3 regions of the Alkalihalophilus lindianensis genome follow, and region 3 is predicted to be linked to each of the others. Evidence: riboswitches for the same ligand, from Rfam matches in the RefSeq annotation. Region 3 holds a riboswitch; each other region holds the start of a gene.
What was found. A riboswitch is a leader RNA that binds a small molecule or an ion and turns the genes downstream of it on or off. The one in region 3 is predicted to bind S-adenosylmethionine.
Positions count from the first base shown of each region.

Region 1: another riboswitch for S-adenosylmethionine. It lies ahead of RYX56_RS19460 (methionine ABC transporter ATP-binding protein); the one in region 3 lies ahead of metK (methionine adenosyltransferase).
Region 2: another riboswitch for S-adenosylmethionine. It lies ahead of RYX56_RS04915 (sugar ABC transporter substrate-binding protein); the one in region 3 lies ahead of metK (methionine adenosyltransferase).

Region 1 is NZ_JAWJBA010000010.1:43,738-50,482, reverse strand. Features, by position in the region: gene RYX56_RS19485 (purine-cytosine permease family protein) at 1-820, shown strand, start outside; gene RYX56_RS19480 (DsbA family oxidoreductase) at 892-1,596, shown strand; gene RYX56_RS19475 (transporter substrate-binding domain-containing protein) at 1,794-2,687, shown strand; gene RYX56_RS19470 (amino acid ABC transporter permease) at 2,758-3,459, shown strand; gene RYX56_RS19465 (amino acid ABC transporter ATP-binding protein) at 3,472-4,212, shown strand; SAM riboswitch class I at 4,296-4,404, shown strand; gene RYX56_RS19460 (methionine ABC transporter ATP-binding protein) at 4,544-5,557, shown strand; gene RYX56_RS19455 (methionine ABC transporter permease) at 5,613-6,212, shown strand; gene RYX56_RS19450 (MetQ/NlpA family ABC transporter substrate-binding protein) at 6,231-6,745, shown strand, end outside.
Region 2 is NZ_JAWJBA010000001.1:912,835-919,579, forward strand. Features, by position in the region: gene RYX56_RS04905 (ABC transporter permease) at 1-657, opposite strand, end outside; gene RYX56_RS04910 (sugar ABC transporter ATP-binding protein) at 659-2,155, opposite strand; gene RYX56_RS04915 (sugar ABC transporter substrate-binding protein) at 2,168-3,274, opposite strand; SAM riboswitch class I at 3,357-3,505, opposite strand; SAM riboswitch class I at 3,678-3,791, shown strand; gene RYX56_RS04920 (2,3-diketo-5-methylthiopentyl-1-phosphate enolase) at 3,870-5,102, shown strand; gene RYX56_RS04925 (2-hydroxy-3-keto-5-methylthiopentenyl-1-phosphate phosphatase) at 5,099-5,782, shown strand; gene RYX56_RS04930 (methylthioribulose 1-phosphate dehydratase) at 5,779-6,405, shown strand; gene RYX56_RS04935 (1,2-dihydroxy-3-keto-5-methylthiopentene dioxygenase) at 6,443-6,745, shown strand, end outside.
Region 3 is NZ_JAWJBA010000008.1:53,556-60,300, reverse strand. Features, by position in the region: gene RYX56_RS18545 (glycosyltransferase family 4 protein) at 1-69, shown strand, start outside; gene RYX56_RS18540 (hypothetical protein) at 161-295, shown strand; gene RYX56_RS18535 (DUF1540 domain-containing protein) at 619-771, opposite strand; gene metK (methionine adenosyltransferase) at 938-2,143, opposite strand; SAM riboswitch class I at 2,301-2,413, opposite strand; gene pckA (phosphoenolpyruvate carboxykinase (ATP)) at 2,882-4,468, shown strand; gene RYX56_RS18520 (thiamine-binding protein) at 4,552-4,845, opposite strand; gene RYX56_RS18515 (alpha/beta hydrolase family protein) at 4,925-5,713, opposite strand; gene RYX56_RS18510 (ABC transporter substrate-binding protein) at 5,891-6,745, shown strand, end outside.

The DNA.
Region 1 (6,745 bases), on a different contig from region 3:
TATTCTTTTTGTTGGAGGGCTTGTCATGCTCTTTATTCTACTAACGAGCGAAGTGGAAGGAAGAACATTTGAAAATGTAATCAATAGTCCTTCATCTGCTCCGTTAGGCACCATGCTCTTCTTTGCTAGTTTAGCCTTTGTCCAATATGTATCAGGCGTCAGTTCAGCCTCAGACATGGCCCGTTATGCAAAGAGTGAAAAGCATGCTTTTTATGGATTGTTTTTAGGGAATCTGAGTGGCTTTTTCTTAACGGCTATTCTAGGTGCGTACACGGCTGCTTTAGCTGGAAGTGTGAACCCTTATGTCATATCAAGTCAGTTAACGAACTCAACACTAGCTCTCACTATTATTTTGGTTGCTGCGATGGCCTCAATGGTTATGATTAATATCAGCAATGCATATACGGGGGGATATAGCTTATTAAATAGTTTACCAAGCTTAGGAAGGGTGAAGAGTGCTGTTCTTTTTGGCTGTTGTGCTATCTTTCTAAGTTCATTTCCGATTTTAGTAGAACAAGCGCAAATCTATATTTCTTATTTAGGTGCATTGATTATTCCTATTTCTGCAGTAATTGTGTTTGACTTTTTACTCCTTAAAAAGCGTAGTTTCACAGAGAAAGATTTCTTAGGGTTAGCACGTGTTGACTATCAATATAACTTCAAAGGCTTAAGCACGTCGATTGCTGGAATGGCACTTTATTTATTGCTGCCAAGCGATTGGTCTCCAGGGTTCATTGCATTTATTGGGACGGGAGTGATTTACTTAATCATTTCCTTGAAATTTAAAAGAGAGAATGAAAGTATCAAGTGGAAAATGTAGGATGAGTGAGCTTTTAGTTTGGAGTATGGAAAACCTAGATCTATAATGTAACTGATGGAGGAGGAATGTAAATGAAAATCGATATTTGGTCAGACTTTGTTTGTCCGTTTTGTTATATAGGTAAACGTAAGCTAGAAAAAGCATTAAAGCAATTTAAACACCGTGAAGAGGTAGAATTGGTATTTCGAAGCTATCAACTAGACCCTACTGCGAAACGAGACAGCGATGAACACCTATACGATGTTTTGGCAAAAAAATATGGTATGACTCGAGAAAAGGCTAAAGAAATGAGTGATCAAATCACGGTACAGGCGAAAGAAGAAGGACTAGATTTCAACTTTGATACATCGATTCGTACGAACACAGCTGATGCTCATCGATTAGCCCATTTTGCTTACGAACAAGGCAAAGGACTAGAGCTGACTGAGCTACTAATGAAAGCGTACTTTACCGACTCACTCCACATTGGAGATCATGAGATATTAAGCGATTTAGCACAAGAAGTGGGAATGGATAAAGGAGAAGCACTTAATGTATTAAAAAGTAACAAATTCATAGACGTCATTAAGCAAGATCAACAAGAGGGTACTAACATTGGTGTGGAAGGCGTTCCTTTCTTTGTTTTTGATCATAAATATGCTGTATCAGGTGCCCAACCTACTCATGTCTTTTTAGAAGTGCTTAAAAAAGTGAAAGAAGAGCAGAGCGAGCTGACGATTATCGAAAGTAATACAAGCGAAGGTGCTCATTGCACGATTGAGTCCTGTGATAATTAAGAAATGATCGTCATTCAAGGAAAGCCTTTATCGCAAAGGGGTTTTTCTTTTGTATTGGGTTACGAGAAAATGTTAATACTTTTGTTAGGGTAAAGTATTAACATTTTAATCGTTGACATGAAGGGGTTTTGGTGGTAATTTAATTATACTATTCCGATTAACTAACTAAGGTTTAATGTGAGGGGAGCAATCATAAAATGAAGAAATTATTTTATCTTTTAATCGTTCTAATGTTGATGATGATGCTAGCAGCTTGTGGCGCAACCGATGAAACAGAGGGAGATAATGGAGATACAGCAGAAACAGATGCTGAAGAAACCACAGATGCTAGTGATGATACATCTTGGACAGAAGTGGAAGAGTCTGGAGTGCTTGTTGTAGGGACATCAGGTACATACGCTCCAATAACTTTTTACAATGAAAGTAATGAATTAACTGGATTTGAAGTAGAGCTTGTTAAAGAAGTGGCTGAAAAATTAGATCTTGAGATTGAGTTTAGTACGATGGACTTTGATGGGATTCTTCCATCATTACGTAATGGTCAAATCGATGTAGCTGCTCATGATTTTGCCATTACAGAAGAGCGTAAAGAAACGTTTGATTTCCTCATTCCTCATAAATATTCTTATGGATCAATCGTCGTTCGTGCTGAAGATGCTGATCGATTCGAGAGTGCATATGATTTAGAGGGTGTGGACGTTGCTCTTGGTTCATTGACAAGTAATTATGCTATTTTTGCGGACAATATTGGTGCGAATGGAACTGCATATGATGGTGGAACAGAAGCGATTTTACGTGATGTAATTAATGGAAACACAGAAGCTTATTTAAATGACCACCTTGTATTGCAACGAACGATTGATGAGTTTGGTGATGATCGTTTAGTGGTAGCAGATCAAGTGAAATACCATGCAACAGAAAGTGCAATGGCTGTGTTAAAAGGAAATGGAACATTAAAAGAAAAGTTAGATGAAGCAGTACAAGAGTTAATTGACGATGGCACTGTAGCTCGTTTATCTGAGGAGTTTCTAGGTGAAGATGTATCTGAACCAGTTGATGAGTCAGAAGTTGTCGGTCTAGATGGAGAATAAAGAAATTGGAAGAAATACAAGGACTTGTCCTTGTATTTCTTTTTTGGATGTGCCTGAGGGAGGGAAATAAATGATTGAGTGGTTTCAACAAATACAGTGGGAATATTTATATGATCCGGAGCTAGCATGGAATTCACTTCCTTTTTTACTTGAGGGTTTAAAAGTAACTATGATCATTGCTCTATTTAGTATGTTCTTTGCCCTCATTCTTGGTGTAGTGCTCGGTATCGCAAGAATGTCTAAATTCTGGTTTTTGAGGTGGCCTGCAAGAATTTATATATCGTTCATGAGAGGAACCCCTTTATTAGTCTTTATTTTTATCCTATATTATGGGATACCTGTATTAGGGGTTGAATTTAAGAGTGCTGTCGTCGCTGGTATAGTAGGAATTAGTCTTAATTTTGCAGCTTATAATGCAGAGGTGGTCAGGTCTGCTATTATGTCTGTGCCACGCGGACAATGGGAAGCTGCTACTTCACTTCAAATGAGTTATATACAGACACTAAGGCGAATCGTTATTCCTCAAGCAACACGAATTGCCTTACCACCAACTTTTAATATATTTATGGATATTGTAAAAGGAACCTCTCTTGCATCAGTTATTACTGTTCAAGAGCTATTATATAGCTCTAGACTTGTAGCAGGAAGGACTTATGATAGTATGACGATGTATATAACCGCTGCACTTATTTACTGGGTAGTTTGTATTGTGATTGGACATTTCCAAGAACGCTTGGAAAAACGTTATAATCGTTATTTGAGTCAGAGATAAAGGAGACCTACTATGATTGAAATCTCACAATTACAAAAGAAATTTGATGACGTTACTGTTTTAGAGTCAATTAATTTTTCCGTAAAAAAAGGGGAAGTTGTTTGTTTAGTAGGTCCTTCTGGGTCAGGAAAGACAACACTTCTACGTTGTTTGAATTTATTAGAAACACCTAACCAAGGGACGGTTCAGATCGGTGATAAACGCGTTGAGTTTGGCTCAAAACGTTTATCAAAAAAAGCTATAAAAGATTTACGAAGCTACTCTGGTATGGTATTTCAAGGTTTTCATCTATTTCCTCATAAAACAGTAATGGAAAATATCACCGAAGCACCATTAACTGTGAAAAAGGCAAGTAAGGCAGCTGTAATCGAAGACGGAGAGAAATTATTGAAGAAGGTTGGCATGATTGAACATAAGGATAAGTATCCAGATGCATTATCGGGGGGACAGCAGCAGCGTGCTGCGATAGCAAGAGCGCTGATGATGAATCCTGATGTCATGTTATTTGATGAGCCAACTTCTGCTCTTGATCCCCAACTTGTTGGCGAAGTTCTACGAGTAATCGAAGAGCTCGCAAAAGAAGGACAAACAATGGTGATCGTTACCCATGAAATGAACTTTGCGAAGCGAGTAGCAGACAAAGTATTATTCATGGACGGTGGTTATATCGTCGAGGAAGGTCCAGCTAAAGAGTTACTCGAGAATCCAAAAGAAGAACGAACTCGAGAGTTTTTACAACTTTTAGGTGAATAGTGTACATGTTAGAATAAAAAGCATTGACATCTCCTTAATACTTTATTAAGATAAAATAACTTAGAAAATTTAAATAGTTTAAACTCTTATCAAGAGCGACCGAGGGACAGGCCCTATGACGTCCGGCAACCTCTAAGTTTTTACTTAGTCGGTGCTAAATCCTGCAGAGCAATAAGCTCTGGAAGATAAGAGGTGCGATCTTAATTATCAAACCTCTTTCTTGTTTAGAAAGAGGTTTTTTTATATTTATCTACTTGAGAGTTAACCTAGAACATTATTTAGTTTTAAAGTTGAGTTTTCACATAGGGAAATTAGGCTTTGGGGGTGCATCATGATCGAAATTAAAAGTGTTACGAAAGAATATAAAACAAAAAAAGGGACCGTTAAAGGAGTAGATAACGTAAGCCTTGAGATTGATCAAGGAGAGATCTTTGGAATCGTAGGGTATAGCGGAGCAGGTAAGAGCTCGCTTTTACGATGTATTAATTTGATGGAAAAGCCAACTAGCGGAGAAATTTTTGTAGATGGTGTTAATCTAGTGAAGTTAAATGCTAGTAAGCTGCGCAAATCTAGACAAAAGATAGGAATGATCTTTCAACATTTTTATCTTGCTACTTCTAAAACAGTATTTGATAACGTTTATTTCGCTTTAAAAGCAGCAGGTAAATCAAAGACCGAGAGTCAAAAGAAAGTGTTAGATTTATTGGAGTTAGTAGGATTAGCTGATAAGGCACAACACTATCCTAGTCAATTAAGTGGAGGTCAAAAGCAAAGGGTAGGTATAGCAAGAGCTCTGGCTAATGACCCGAAAGTATTGTTGTGTGATGAAGCAACTTCAGCTCTAGACCCAAGTACGACTCAAGCTATCTTAAAACTACTCAAAGATATAAATGAAAAACTAGGTTTAACGATCGTGCTGATTACACATGAAATGGAAGTTGTAAAAGAGATTTGTGATCGAATGGCTGTTATGGAAGAGGGAAAAGTAATAGAGCTAGGGAGTGTCTATCAACTATTTGCTCAACCAAAAGAGAATCTAACAAAAGAATTCATCGATGGTGTGATGCAATTTAAATTACCTCAAGCTTTGGTTGGAAAGTGTAAGGGAACAATAGTGAAGATACATTTTCGAGGAAGGATTGCTGAAGAATCTGTTGTATCGGATGTCCTCAAAGGATTTAATGTACGGGCCAATATTCTCCACGGCAAAATTGAATATATTAAAGAAGTCCCTCTGGGTGTGTTTATTATGGAGCTTAAGGGCACTAGTGATGAAGTGGAGCGTGTTCTTACGTATCTAAATGATAAAGCAGTTGGGGTGGAGGTGATGACAAGTGACAATTGAAACATTGATTAATTTACTTCCAGAGCTCAATAAAGCATTCTTTGAAACGGTGTTGATGGTAGGGATTTCACTTTCTGTAGCACTAATCGTAGGGCTTCCCTTAGGCGTTTTATTGTATGTAACAGATAAAGGCTTGTTCCTTGAAAATGGTTGGATAAAAGGGGTACTTGGCTTGATCGTGAACTTAATTCGGTCGATCCCCTTTATCATTTTACTTGTTGCACTTATTCCATTAACAAAAGCGATTGTAGGAGGAACCATTGGTCCAGTCGCAGCATCTGTCTCCTTATCTGTTGCAGCGATTCCTTTCTTTGCACGTTTGGTAGAATCATCTGTGCGAAAGATTGATAAAGGGGTAGTAGAAGCTGCAATTTCAGTTGGGGCAAGTCCTTGGTTGATCATAAAAGATATTCTATTAACAGAGGCTAAGCCTGGCATTATTCAAGGTATTACCATTACGACTATCAGTTTGATTGGTTATTCTGCGATGGCTGGGGTTGTCGGTGGTGGTGGAATTGGTGATCTGGCCATTAGATTCGGTTATTACCGGTATGATGAAGCAGTGATGTTTACAACGATTATTATTTTGATTGTGTTAGTTCAAGTCATCCAATATACAGGTGACTTTATAGCAAAAGCAATAGATAAAAGATAAAGTAGAGGAGAATGAACAATGAAAAAGTGGAAAACAGTATTACTTTCAACATTATTAGTAGGTACATTAGCAGCTTGTGGTTCAGGAGAAAGTGAAGAAGCCGCAGCTGACTCAGAAGAAAAAACAAAAATTACTTTTGGTTCAACAGCAGGTCCTTATAGTGATATGGTTTCACAAGCAATCCAACCACTATTAGAAGAGAAAGGATATGAAGTTGAAGTCGTTGAGTTTAGTGATTATGTTCAACCAAATATTGCTCTTGATAATGGCTCTATTGATGTAAATTTATTTCAACACAAAATTTACATGGAGAACTTTGCTGGAGAAAATGGATTGGAGTTATCAGAAGTGATTGTTGTTCCGACGGCTCCAATGGGGATTTATTCAAATAAATATGACTCTCTAGATGAGATCGAAGAAGGGTCACAAATTGCGATTCCGAATGATCCGACCAATGCAGCTCGTGCTTTCTTAATACTTGAAGAAGAAGGATTAATTAAGGTTGATCCTGATGTCAATCCACTTGTTATTTC
Region 2 (6,745 bases), on a different contig from region 3:
CGAAAGTCGAGCTGCTTCCTGATTGCCACCGATAACGTATAAATACCGACCGTGTTTTGTGTAAGTCAGGAATATATGAACAATGACGACTGTAAAAAGCATGATGATAATGATGTAAGGCACTTGACCGAGCTTTGCAAATAAAGAGCTGATGGTTCCTGTAGCATAGCTTCCATCTGCCATAATCATATTCTGTGAGACTGTAGCACCTCTGGTATATGTAAGAGCAACCCCTTGAATAATAAACATCGTAGCAAGAGTCATTAATAGGTCTGGTATTTTCACTTTTACAATCATAAAGGCATTAAACGCCCCTACAAGAAGAGCTGCAGATACAGCTATTCCAATGGCAATCAAAGTGGGCTGTGAATACCAAACAAACATTGAGATGACCACGGCATTTGCAAGAGATGCGACTGAGCCTACCGATAAATCAAAGCCACCAACAGAAAGAGAGATGGTAATACCAATAGCAATAATCGTTACAATCGAGATCGATCTTAAAATGGTAATAATATTGCTTGTCTGCAAGAATGCTGGATTAGCTGCTGCGAACACGATAATGAGTAAAAAAATTAAGAGAATCGTTCCATATTTATATAAAAAATCAAAAATATTAAAAGATGGTTTCGGACGGACGGTGTTGAGTTGCGCCAAGTTAATCTCCTCCAGTAGAGAGGTATAAAAGTTCCTCTTCATTCGTCGTTGTTGTTGCTAATTCTTTCGAAATTTGCCCGTCATAAATCACATAAATCCGATCCGTAATCCCGATGACTTCGGAAAGTTCACAAGAGGCGTAAATCACTGATTTCCCTCTTTCAGCTAGACCGGCAATTAAATTGAAAATATCTTTCTTTGCCCCCACATCTATCCCTTTGGTTGGTTCATCAAAAATATAAAGATCTGCATCTGAAATAAGCCACTTACCGATCGCTATTTTCTGTTGATTTCCACCGGATAGATTTTTAACCAATGTTTCCGTGCTCGGTGTTTTCACTCCCAATACGTTAATCATTTCCTCCGCCTTGGCTCTCTCTTTTTTAAAATCCAAAAAGCTAAAGATTTTTAGGAAGTGGTTCATACTTGAAGCGGAAAGATTGGTTACAACCGTCTCTTCTACTAATACACCTTCTTTTCTTCTCTCTTCAGGAACAAAAGCGATCCCACTTTCCACCGCATCAGTTGGATTAGAAAGAGTGAGAGATTTTCCCTTCAACATCATTTCTCCTGTTTTCTTTGGTGTCGCACCAAACAATAGCTTACACAGTTCCGTTTTGCCTGCTCCTACTAACCCTGCAACACCGATGATTTCACCTTCACGTACATCGAGCGTTACAGCTTTCACTTTCCCTCCATCTGAGAGCCCTTTAGTGCGAAACATCACTTCACCAAATTGTGCTTGTCTCTCTGGAAACTGTTCTTCTAATTTTTCTCCGAGCATATGCTCTACTACCTTTTTAGTAGACGTATCAGCAATCGCTTCCTTTATCACATAGGCACCGTTACGCATCACTGTAATAGAATCACAGATTTCAAAAAGCTCAGGTAAGCGGTGTGAGATAAAAATCACACCGACATCCTTCTGCTTAAGTTCCCTAACGATTCGAAAAAGCTCTCTTGTTTCCGATAAACTTAACGGTGCCGTCGGTTCGTCTAAAATTAGAAATTTACAATCAGTGGTGACTGCTCTCGCTATAAGTACCATTTGTTTTTCGGCGAGAGTTAATTCACTCACGAGAGTTTTGGATGATAAATGTACCTGAAGCGACCTTAATACTTCTGTCGCTTTGCTATGAACGTTTTTCCAATTCATAAAAAACGATTTCTCTTTATTGGCCGCCAGATCATTCAGTACAATATTCTCTCCAACCGTTAAGTTGGGCACAAGAGCTGTATCTACTTCTTGATAGACAATCTGTATTCCTAACTTTTGTGCATCTCTAGGTGAGCGGATAGTCACTTCTTTTCCGTCTAGATAGACTTGACCCGAGTGATGAGTATAGACACCTGATAGCACTTTCATAAGTGTGGACTTTCCAGCTCCATTGGCACCTATTAGAGCATGAGCTGTTCCAGTCTCCGCTTCAAAATAGGCATCATTAAGAGCTTTCACACCTGGAAATTCAATTGAAATATTATTCATTTGTAGATTCATACAATCACCTGTTTATTCATGATGGTTCTTTAACGTTTTAATCCAGTCCTCTTCAAACTCATCAGATTGACCCCAACCTGAAACAAGCTCTCCAAGACTAACCATGTTTACATCTCCTTGACCTTGAACTAAGTCATCTCTTGAGATCAGTGTTGCTTCTAAGTCATAAAATTGTGGTGTTTCTTCTCCTGCTAATTTTTTCGCTAAAATACGAAGGTTAATAGCCCCAATCAGCTTAGGATCAACAGCAGCTGTGTATTCCCACGCACTGTTTTCCTGCTGCATGACTTGCAAATCAGCGTTCGAAACATCAATTCCATATATTTTTATTTCATGACGACCTGCTTCTTCAATTGCACGAGCAGCGCCAATCGCAAAGGCATCCCACGTTGCAAAGATTGCATCAATTTCACCTTCTGGGTATTTGTTTAACATAGCTGATACCGCATTTTGAGTTTGAGTTGATGTGTCCTCTGCAGCCACTCCAAATCTCTCAAGCTCATTTAAGCCAGGGTTTTCATTTAACACATTTTGATAAACATTGTTTCTTCTAACCATAGGAGGAAATCCGTCCACCCATAAATATAAGATATTCGCTCCCCCGTTAAAGTCTTCTACTAGTTGTTCAAGAGCAAGAGAAGCTAATTCTTCATCATCTTGAGAAGTTAACGTTACACCTTCAATGTTTTCTAAATCCTCGTTCGAATCAAAAGTTACAACCTCGATTCCTTGATCAACCGCGCGCTGTACCGCATCAACAGTAGCAGCATCATCCCCATGAGAGAGAACAAGCCCATCATAATCATCATCTATTGCTTGTGAAATGGCATCATGGTACCTAGCTGTATCCCCATTTGCAGTGAAAATATCGACATTAAAGCCGATAGATTCTCCTTCTTCTTTTACACCTGCTAAGAATTGTGCAGTATGATCATCCCCGCCAATTTTTCGGATTACTTTCACCTTGGACCCTTCACCAGTAGCAAATCGTTCAGGAACGCCTTCAAGATTGACATCTTCTTGTGCACGGCTCGCTTCCTCGCCACTTCCGCAACCTACTAACAAGATTGCCGAAGCAATTGTCACTCCCCATGCTTTAACCCAATTTACTCTTTTCACCTTTCATCTCTCCCCTTTTTCTCTTTATCAAATAGAAAAGCCACTTTCTGTTTAAGAAAGAGGCCGAATGAATGAATCCGTCCTCTTATCTTTCAGGCCGGTGACTTGCACCGTCTGTTGGATGTAGCACCGTGCCTTAAAACCTTAAAGGTTTTCACCGAATAGATAGGGTGAGTAGGTCGGTTGCCGGGCTTCATAGGGCCAATTCCCTCAGCCAGCTCTCGATAAGAGTTGCTATGTAGTTGATCTCAAGTTTTTCCAAATTTGAGAGGTTGAGTGTAATGATACGAGCGATCGATTCTTTTGTCAATAGATTCTAACAATTAATTTTTTCAATTGACAGACTTCTCGACAACTGTCATAATTCATTACAACGTTTTCGATAATTTCATACAACCATAAACTCTTATTATGAGCAGGTGGAGGGACGAGCCCTATGAAACCCGGCAACCTGTTTCAACACATTCGTGTTGATTCAAGGTGCTAATTCTCACAGCGTAAGCTTGAAAGATAAGAGGACATTCTATGATCCATTCAGTCCTCTTTCAATGTTGAAGAGGACTTTTTATTTGATGAGAGGAGGACTCAACTTACTATGAGTCACATTACAGCAACCTATCTTGTTCACGACCGTAAAGGAGATCTCCACAAAAAAGCTGAATCGATTGCACTCGGCTTAACGATTGGTTCTTGGACGCATCTTCCTGCGCTTGAAAAAAAACAACTAGAAAAACATAAAGGGGAAGTTGTAGACGTTCAGGCTCTACCTGAAAACGAGGATACAAATCGTTACTTCAAAGAGGGACGTAGTGCAGGATTAATTAAGATCGCCTACCCTTCAGCCAATTTCAGTCCAGACCTGCCAGCCATTTTAACGACCCTTTTCGGAAAGTTATCTTTAGATGGTGAAGTAAAGCTTGTGGATATTCAACTTGACCCTCAATTAGAATCTAAATTCCCTGGCCCGCAATACGGAATAGAAGGGATTCGCAATCTTCTAGATGTACATGATCGTCCTTTGTTAATGAGTATATTTAAAGGCATGATCGGTAAAGACCTTTCAGAATTTGAAAAGCAATTAACAGAACAAGTTACAGGTGGAATTGATCTTGTAAAAGATGACGAGATTTTATTTGATAACGAATTAACTCCGTTTGAAAAACGAATTCAAGTAGGAGCTTCTGTACTAAATGATGCGTATGAGCGTACTGGAGAAAGAAAACTATATGCGGTCAATTTAACTGGACGAACGTCCGAATTGAGAGCAAAAGCGAAACAGGCTGCTGAGCTTGGCGCTAGTGCCTTGTTGTTTAATGTATTTGCATATGGCCTAGATGTCTTGCAGGAGTTGGCCGAAGATCCTGATATCCCACTACCGATCATGGCACACCCTGCTGTTTCCGGTGCTCTTACCCAATCACCTTTTTACGGATTTTCGAATAAAGTGCTTCTTGGAAAGCTACTGCGCTTAGCGGGAGCAGATCTAGTTTTGTTTCCATCACCATATGGAAGTGTTGCGCTTGACCAAAAAGAAACAGCTGATATTGCGGATGCTCTAACGTCAGAAGGCCCTCTCAAAAAAGCATTTCCTGTTCCTTCAGCCGGTATCCACCCTGGCCTTACCCCCCTTCTCATTAATGATTTCGGCGTGGACTCGATCATTAATGCAGGGGGCGGTATACACGGCCATCCTAATGGTGCCCGTGCAGGAGCTCAAGCGTTTAGGCAAGCGATTGATGGTGTATTAGCTGGTCGCACATTAACAGAAACCGCTCAGCGTTCTCCAGAACTTTCCCAAGCACTAGAGTTATGGGGACAGCCTACATGAGCCAATTAGATAAACGTAAGCTCATTATTTTTTGTGATTTTGACGGTACGATTACGACAAAAGACAATATCATTGCGATTATGAAGCAATTTGCTCCAGATGGATGGGAAGATATAAAAGATGATATCTTAGCAGAACGCATCTCCATTCGAGAAGGGGTCGGCAGGCTGTTTTCTCTCATACCAGTAGAGAGAAAACAAGAAATTATTGATTTCGTGTTAAAACAAGCAGAGATAAGAGAGGGTTTTGAACCCTTTTTAACCTATCTTAAAGAAAATGATATTACCTTTAAGGTCGTTAGCGGTGGAATTGATTTTTTTGTACAACCTGTACTAGAGCCATATGATGTTCTAGAGGATTTATATTGTAATGGAAGTGATTTTAATCAAGACACCATTACAATTACATGGCCACATCATTGCGATTCATTTTGCACAAATGATTGTGGCTGCTGCAAGCCATCCATTTTACGTCAATATCCTAATGAAGAGTATTACAAAATTGTGATAGGTGATTCGATTACTGATTTACAAGCTGCTAAGCAAGCAGATGAAGTGTTTGCGTGTGATAACTTTTTGTTGGAAAAATGTCAGGAGCTTGAATTAAATCATTCCTCTTTCTCTACCTTCTATGAAGTGATTGAATCGCTTAAGCACAAAAAGGAAGTGACGAGTCGATGAGTGTAACGATCGATCATCAAAACAACTATTGGAACGAATTAGCTGATATTAAGGACGAACTAGCTGCGAGGGACTGGTTTCCCGGCACTAGTGGAAATTTATCCATTAAAGTGAGTGATGATCCTCTTACCTTTCTCGTTACAGCTAGCGGTAAAGATAAAAGGAAAAGGACAGATGAGGATTTCTTGTTAGTAGACAGCGACGGTCACCCTGTTGAAATCACAAATCTGAAGCCCTCTGCGGAAACGGTCCTTCATCAGCGAATTTATCAAAAGACTGATGCCGGATGCTCCCTTCATGTTCATACAGTTGACAATAATGTCATCTCTGATCTGTATGGGGACCAAGGGTCGATCACTTTTCAAAATCAAGAATTGATAAAAGCTTTCAACATCTGGGAAGAAGATGGGAAAATCACCATCCCAATCGTCGAGAATTATGCTGATCTTCCACGTTTAGGCGATGCTGTTGCAGATAAAATCACTCCCGGTATACATGGTATTCTCATTCGTAATCATGGTATCACCGTTTGGGGTCGTAACGGCTTTGAGGCAAAAAGACATTTAGAAGCATTTGAATTTTTATTTAGCTATCATGTAAAGATGAGGCTTCTTACTAAATAATGTGCTGCATATTGAAAATCAAAAGGAGGAATGACGAATGGCTGTGATTTATATTCGTGATACAGGAGAAGAGATTCGTGGAGAGGAAAATGTGCGCCGATTTTTAGAGAGTCAGGAGGTTCTCTATGAATATTGGAATCCATCAAAACTTCCTGAAGACCTTCAAAACGTTTGTCATTTAAATGATGAAGATAAAAATCAAGTCCTCTCTACTTACGATGAGGAAATACGATCACTAGCCGAGCGTAGAGGTTATAAGAAATGGGATGTGATCTCGCTTAATAAAGACACACCTGACCTAGATACCTTACTCAAGAAATTTGAACAAGTACATACTCAC
Region 3 (6,745 bases):
TTCGATCGCCTACTTTCTGAATATGAAAAAGCAAGCAACAGCAGTCACCGAACGAAACACCTAGCTTAAATACTAAGCATTGTTGCACTCTATCCTAGGCATCTGGATAGGGTATTAGAAGATTTAGATAAAACCTATCTTCTTGGATGAGGAGTGACATATGTTTCAATATGATCCAAACCATTATGATCAATATCACTATTACCCAATGACAACAAACGAATATGAAACACCCTTAGATCGACAAGCGCTACTTGGACCACCGCCACAAATGATTCCACCCGCTCCATCTTGACCACAAGCTTTTGCTGTTGATCCAGGAGCCATTAATCGTTGTTTATTTCGGTTTACATTTATTCGGTTAACGAACGGTGAATCTTTTTGGTTCTTCCCTACCTTTGTTGGCCGGAACTCAGTGGCTGGATATAGATGGTGGTTTTTCCGTTGGGTAAATTTCGGAATCGACTTAAGAAGAATCTCTTCATTTCAATGCGTATAGGCCAAAAAAAGTCCCTGCCTCAAATCAGGTACTTTTTTCGTTTTATGAATAATATCAATTCTCATTCTCAATACTAAGAGTATAAAAAGAAGGCACCTTAATGCCCTCTTCTTATACTCTTAACTTGGTTCAAATGTTTTGCAATCTGTTTCTTCTTGTCGATCTGCTTGTTTTCCTTTATGGCTGATTACATAAATCTTATCTGCTTCACATTGGTTACCATGTGCCCAATGCACACAATTATTCACTTCACATAATACATCTTGTGCCATAATAGTCCACCTCCCTCTTAATGCTTAGTCTGGTCTTTTTTGAAGAAAAGCATACCTAGAAGTGTGTCTACCTCTCATTTACCCCTTTTTAAAAGACGTAAACAAAAGACAAAAAGCACAACTTCTCCACGGAGAAATTGTGCTTTGCTTCTTACGTATTATTTAATTATAGGCCAGCCTGCTCTTTAAGCGTGTTAGCTTTATCTGTTTGCTCCCATGGAAGCTCGATATCTGTACGACCAAAGTGACCATAAGCAGCAGTTTGCTTATAAATTGGACGACGTAGGTCAAGCATTTTGATAATTCCAGCTGGGCGCAGATCAAAGTTATCACGAACAAGTGGAACAAGTGTCTCTTCAGATACTTTTCCAGTTCCAAATGTATCAATTGAAATCGATACAGGTTGCGCTACTCCGATAGCGTAAGCAAGTTGTACTTCACACTTGTCAGCTAGTCCAGCTGCAACGATGTTTTTCGCTACATAACGAGCTGCATAAGCACCAGAACGGTCTACTTTTGTAGCATCCTTACCAGAGAAAGCTCCGCCACCATGACGAGCATAACCACCATACGTATCAACAATGATTTTACGTCCTGTAAGACCAGCATCTCCTTGAGGTCCACCGATTACGAAACGACCTGTTGGGTTGATAAAGTATTTAGTGTTCTCGTCAATTAGTTCAGCAGGTACGACTGGTTTAATGACATGCTCTTTTAAGTTACGTTGAATTTGCTCAAGTGTCACTTCTGGGTGGTGTTGAGTTGAGATAACGATCGTATCAATACGAGCTGGTACTCCATCTTCATCGTATTCAACCGTTACTTGTGTTTTACCATCAGGGCGTAAGTAAGGAAGGATCTCTTCTTTACGAACTTCCGTTAAACGACGTGCTAATTTGTGACTTAATGAGATTGGTAAAGGCATAAGTTCTTTTGTTTCATTATTAGCATAACCAAACATTAAACCTTGGTCACCAGCACCAATCGATTCAATTTCTGCATCCGTCATTTGTCCTTCACGAGCTTCTAGTGCTTGGTCAACACCTTGTGCGATATCTGCTGACTGTTCATCGATTGATGTTAATACAGCACAAGTCTCCGCATCGAAACCATACTTCGCACGAGTATAACCAATTCCTTTAATTGTTTCACGAACAACCTTAGGAATGTCAACATACGTACTTGTTGTAATTTCACCAGCAACTAATACAAGACCAGTTGTTACTGATGTTTCACATGCAACACGTGCATTTGGATCTTTAGATAAGATGTCATCAAGAATCGCATCAGAGATTTGATCACTGATTTTATCCGGATGACCTTCTGTTACTGATTCTGAAGTAAATAAATGACGACTTTTCTTTTCTACCATGTTCAAATTCCTCCTATGCACATAACCATTATTATATGCGAATGATTTGAGACGGCACTCGTTCCTCATCCAATTGGTGATAAAACGGTTTAAGACGTATATAAACGTAGAAAACCCTATTCCGACGAGGAAAAGGGTTGAAATGTTTACCTTTCGCCTCTTATCGTTCAAGGCAGCTGCCTTGCAGGTTAGCACCTTTTCACTCGAATGGCGTGAGTGTTGGTTGCTGGGTTTCTTCGGGCCTGTCCCTCCACCTACTCTGGATAAGAGTATCCGTTCGCGACATATCATAACGTACATATAAAACTATGTCAACAACACTGCTAAATTCACTAATATTCGTACTTTTAGAGGCATCTTCTTTTGTTGATAATAGGTTATACTAATCACACAAACCATCTACACTATTTCTCAAAAAAGCAACAACACACAAACCCCTTTTCTTCTATTATTAAGGGGTTCGTTCAGACTTTTTTCTTTACATCATTCTTCTTTCGTATGCATGGGTAATCATTCATGAGCCTGACCGCTAGGTGAATTAACACCCTATAAACCCTTTCTCTATGCAGTTCTCACAAAGCATGTAATCAATACATTCTGGTTCATTGCATCATTTTCCAAAAAAACTTTCACATTAGTATAGACTAATAGATATAATGTGTTATACTAATTCACATAGACGAGATGACACATATAAATTAAAGATATTTACTTTAAATAGGAAAGGGTTTTGCGACAATGACTACTTTAAGCCTTACATCAGAACTTGACCAATTATTGAATAGTGAGCACGCACATCATGACTTACCGATCTCTGCTTTAGTTGAGAAATCACTTATGCGTAAAGAGGGTAGCTTGACTGCTTCTGGTGCATTAAGTGTAGCAACCGGTACGTACACAGGACGTTCACCAAAAGATAAGTTCATTGTCAACGAACCAAGTGTAGCTGACAAAATTGCTTGGGGACCTGTTAACCAACCAATTGAGAAGGATGTATTTACAAAATTATATAAAAAAGTTCTAGATCATTTAGGAACTAAAGAAGAATTGTTTGTTTCAAAGGGCTATGCAGGTGCAGATAAAAACTATCGTTTATCTTTAAAAGTTGTAAACGAATTTGCTTGGCATCAAGCATTTGCTAGACAATTATTTATTCGACCGACAAATGAAGAATTAGAGCAAGAAACAATTGCAGACTTCACCATTGTATCAGCACCTACATTTAAAGCAAACCCTGAAGTAGATGGTACTCGTTCTGAAACATTTATTATTGTTTCTTTTGAAGAACGCATCGTATTAATTGGCGGCACTGAATATGCTGGTGAAATGAAAAAATCAATCTTCTCAGTGATGAATTTCTTGCTTCCTGAACAAAATGTTCTTTCTATGCACTGCTCAGCTAATACAGGTAAAGAAGGCGATGTCGCTTTATTCTTCGGTTTATCAGGTACAGGAAAAACCACTCTATCTGCAGATCCGAACCGTTACCTAATCGGTGATGATGAGCACGGCTGGTCTTCTAATGGCGTATTTAATATTGAGGGTGGTTGCTATGCAAAATGCATCAACCTTTCAGAAGAAAAAGAACCACAAATTTGGAATGCGATTCGTTTTGGCTCGGTTCTTGAAAACGTTGTCGTAGATGAAAAAACAGCATTACCTGATTTTGATAATACCGTGTTAACAGAAAACACACGCGCAGCGTATCCGCTTGAATCTATTCCAAATGCGCTTACGCCGAGTGTTGCTGGACATCCAAATACCATTATCTTCTTAACTGCTGATGCATTTGGCGTATTGCCTCCTATCAGTAAACTGACAAAAGAACAAGCTATGTACCATTTCCTATCAGGTTACACAAGTAAGCTAGCAGGAACTGAGCGTGGCATTACTTCACCAGAAGCAACATTCTCAACATGCTTTGGTGCTCCTTTCCTTCCACTTCCTGCAGCACGCTATGCAGAAATGCTAGGAGAGAAAATTTCTCAACATGATGTTCAGGTATTCTTAGTGAACACTGGCTGGTCAGGTGGAGAGTACGGTGTTGGTAAACGTATGAACTTACCATATACACGTGCAATGATTCAAGCTGCATTACAAGGTGAGCTTCGTCAAGCTGAAACATCAGTAGATCCTATCTTTGGTCTTCATGTTCCCCTACACTGCCCAGGTGTACCTGATGAAGTATTACACCCACGTGATACATGGACTGATAAAGCTGCTTATGATGAAAAAGCAAAGCAACTAGCTGCTGATTTCCAAGAGAACTTCAAAAAGTTCTCTAACGTAAGTGACGATATTAAACAGGCAGGTCCAACACTATAATATTTCTTTATTAATCATACCATTCCCACGAAAAAGCCAAGTCGCCTTACACGACTTGGCTTTTTCTATTTTTTTTTAAATGATTATCCTTCTTTTACATGGGTTAGTTTTTCTTTAATCGATACACCATCTTCACGGTAATGAAGCTTAATATTTGTTAGGACTTCTTGAGCACCTTCATCAATCCCGACTTGTTGAGCGGTTTTAATGACACTTAGCACATCATCAATATCACCCTCAATGACTGTTTCCATCGGACCTACATGATAAGTGAGTCCAGAATTTTGAACGACTTCTACAATTTTCGGAATCACTCCATCCGTTTTCATGTCTTTTCCATTTGGTAAAACTTGAAATCCAGCTGTTACAGTGGCCATTCTTTCTCACCCTTCCATCTTTTATGGTATATGTATCTCTAACCGATTTGAAAATAATTAAACATGTATAAACCGTCCGTTATTCTTTCACTTGTTGTTTCATCCATTGTGCAGCCTGTTGAAGAATTTGTTGTTGCCTTTTCGGTGGGAAATGGTGATCGTATGTAGAGTAATACCATGTATCGACATGCTTGCTTTGTTCTAATAGAGCTCTCTCAAGTCGATAAGCATGCTCAATTGATACATGCTGATCCTTAGCACCGTGAATGATTAGTACAGAGGATTGTATAGAACATAATTGATCAAGCGGAGTCCTAAATCGATAGCGATCTGGATATTTATTAGGCGTTCCCCCAATGACTCTTTTCATCATTCTTCGTAAATCAACACGTTCCTCATACGTTAAAAACATATCCGTTACCCCATTCCAACTTATAAGAGAAGCGACTTCTTTATGCTTTAGAGCAACAAGCAATGCCATTACCCCACCTCTTGAAAATCCAAGTACGTGCACACTCTTTGGATTCACAGAAGGATGTTGGAGTAAGATCTCACACGCTGTATTCGCATCCTCCCGATCACGACCCGCAAAATCCTCTTGCCCTTCCCCCCCTTTATTGCCTCTATAGAAAGGAGCGATTACCACAAAACCTTCTGAGGCCCATTGAATGAGCCGTTGGATCCGAACCATACCAACATTTTTAATCCCACCTCTTAAGTAAACAAGACCAGGTAGAGGGTGTGAGCTAACCGGTTCAGCTAAATAACCTTTCACCTTTAATCCCTCACTCCAATAAGTGATCAGAAACAATTCTATTGCAGGATGAGGCGAAGGAATTTTTTGTTTATGGATCATTCGATTTTGCATCATATACCTCTTCTCTTTAGCCACTAGTAGTGTACCGACAGCATATCAAAATGCGTTATCTGAAGGCTAGTGATCACCCATATTCCTTTAGCTTTTACTTCTTCATAGGCAAACACACATTTCACTGCACAAACATACAATGTGGAAAGAAACCTATTTTTAAGGAGTTGAAAAGCAATGAAACAGCTAAAAAGATGGTTACTTCTCCCACTTTCTATGATCTTGTTACTCGCTCCTCTTGGCTGTTCTTTTGGTAATGACGATCAAGAGACGGTACGAGTGGCTGAAGTGACTAGATCTATTTTTTACGCCCCTCTCTATGCAGCAATGGCTCAAGGCTATTTTTCAGAGGAAGGAATTGAGCTTGAATTAACGACGGCCTGGGGTGGCGATAAAACGATGACTACTTTATTATCCGACGGAGCAGATATCGCACTTGTTGGGGCAGAAACCTCGATTTATGTCTATGCTCAAAATGCATCCGATCCTGTTATTAACTTTGCTGCCCTCACTCAAACAGATGGAACGTTTCTAGTATCTCGCACACCGACTGATGAGTTTCGTTGGGATAACCTAAATGGGAGTACCTTCCTTGGCCAGCGTAAAGGTGGCATGCCTCAAATGGTAGGGGAGCATGTATTACGTCAACACGGGATTGATCCGCATAAAGATTTAAAATTAATTCAAAACATTGATTTTGGCAACATCGCTAGTGCTTTTGCTTCTGGCACTGGTGATTATGTACAACTATTTGAACCTCAAGCTACATTGTTTGAAAATGAAGGACTTGGCCATATTGTAGCATCTTTCGGAGAAGAGTCTGGTGAAGTCCCATATACCGTTTTCATGGCAAAAGAGAGCACGTTAAAAAATGACACGGAAACGATTGAACGCTTTACGCGAGCTTTATATAAAGGTCAACAGTGGGTTGATGAGCAATCACCTGAGATCATTGCCGCATCGATTGTCACTTTCTTTGAAGATACCCCCGTTGATGTTGTAACTCAAGTAGTCGAACGCTATAAAGACCAA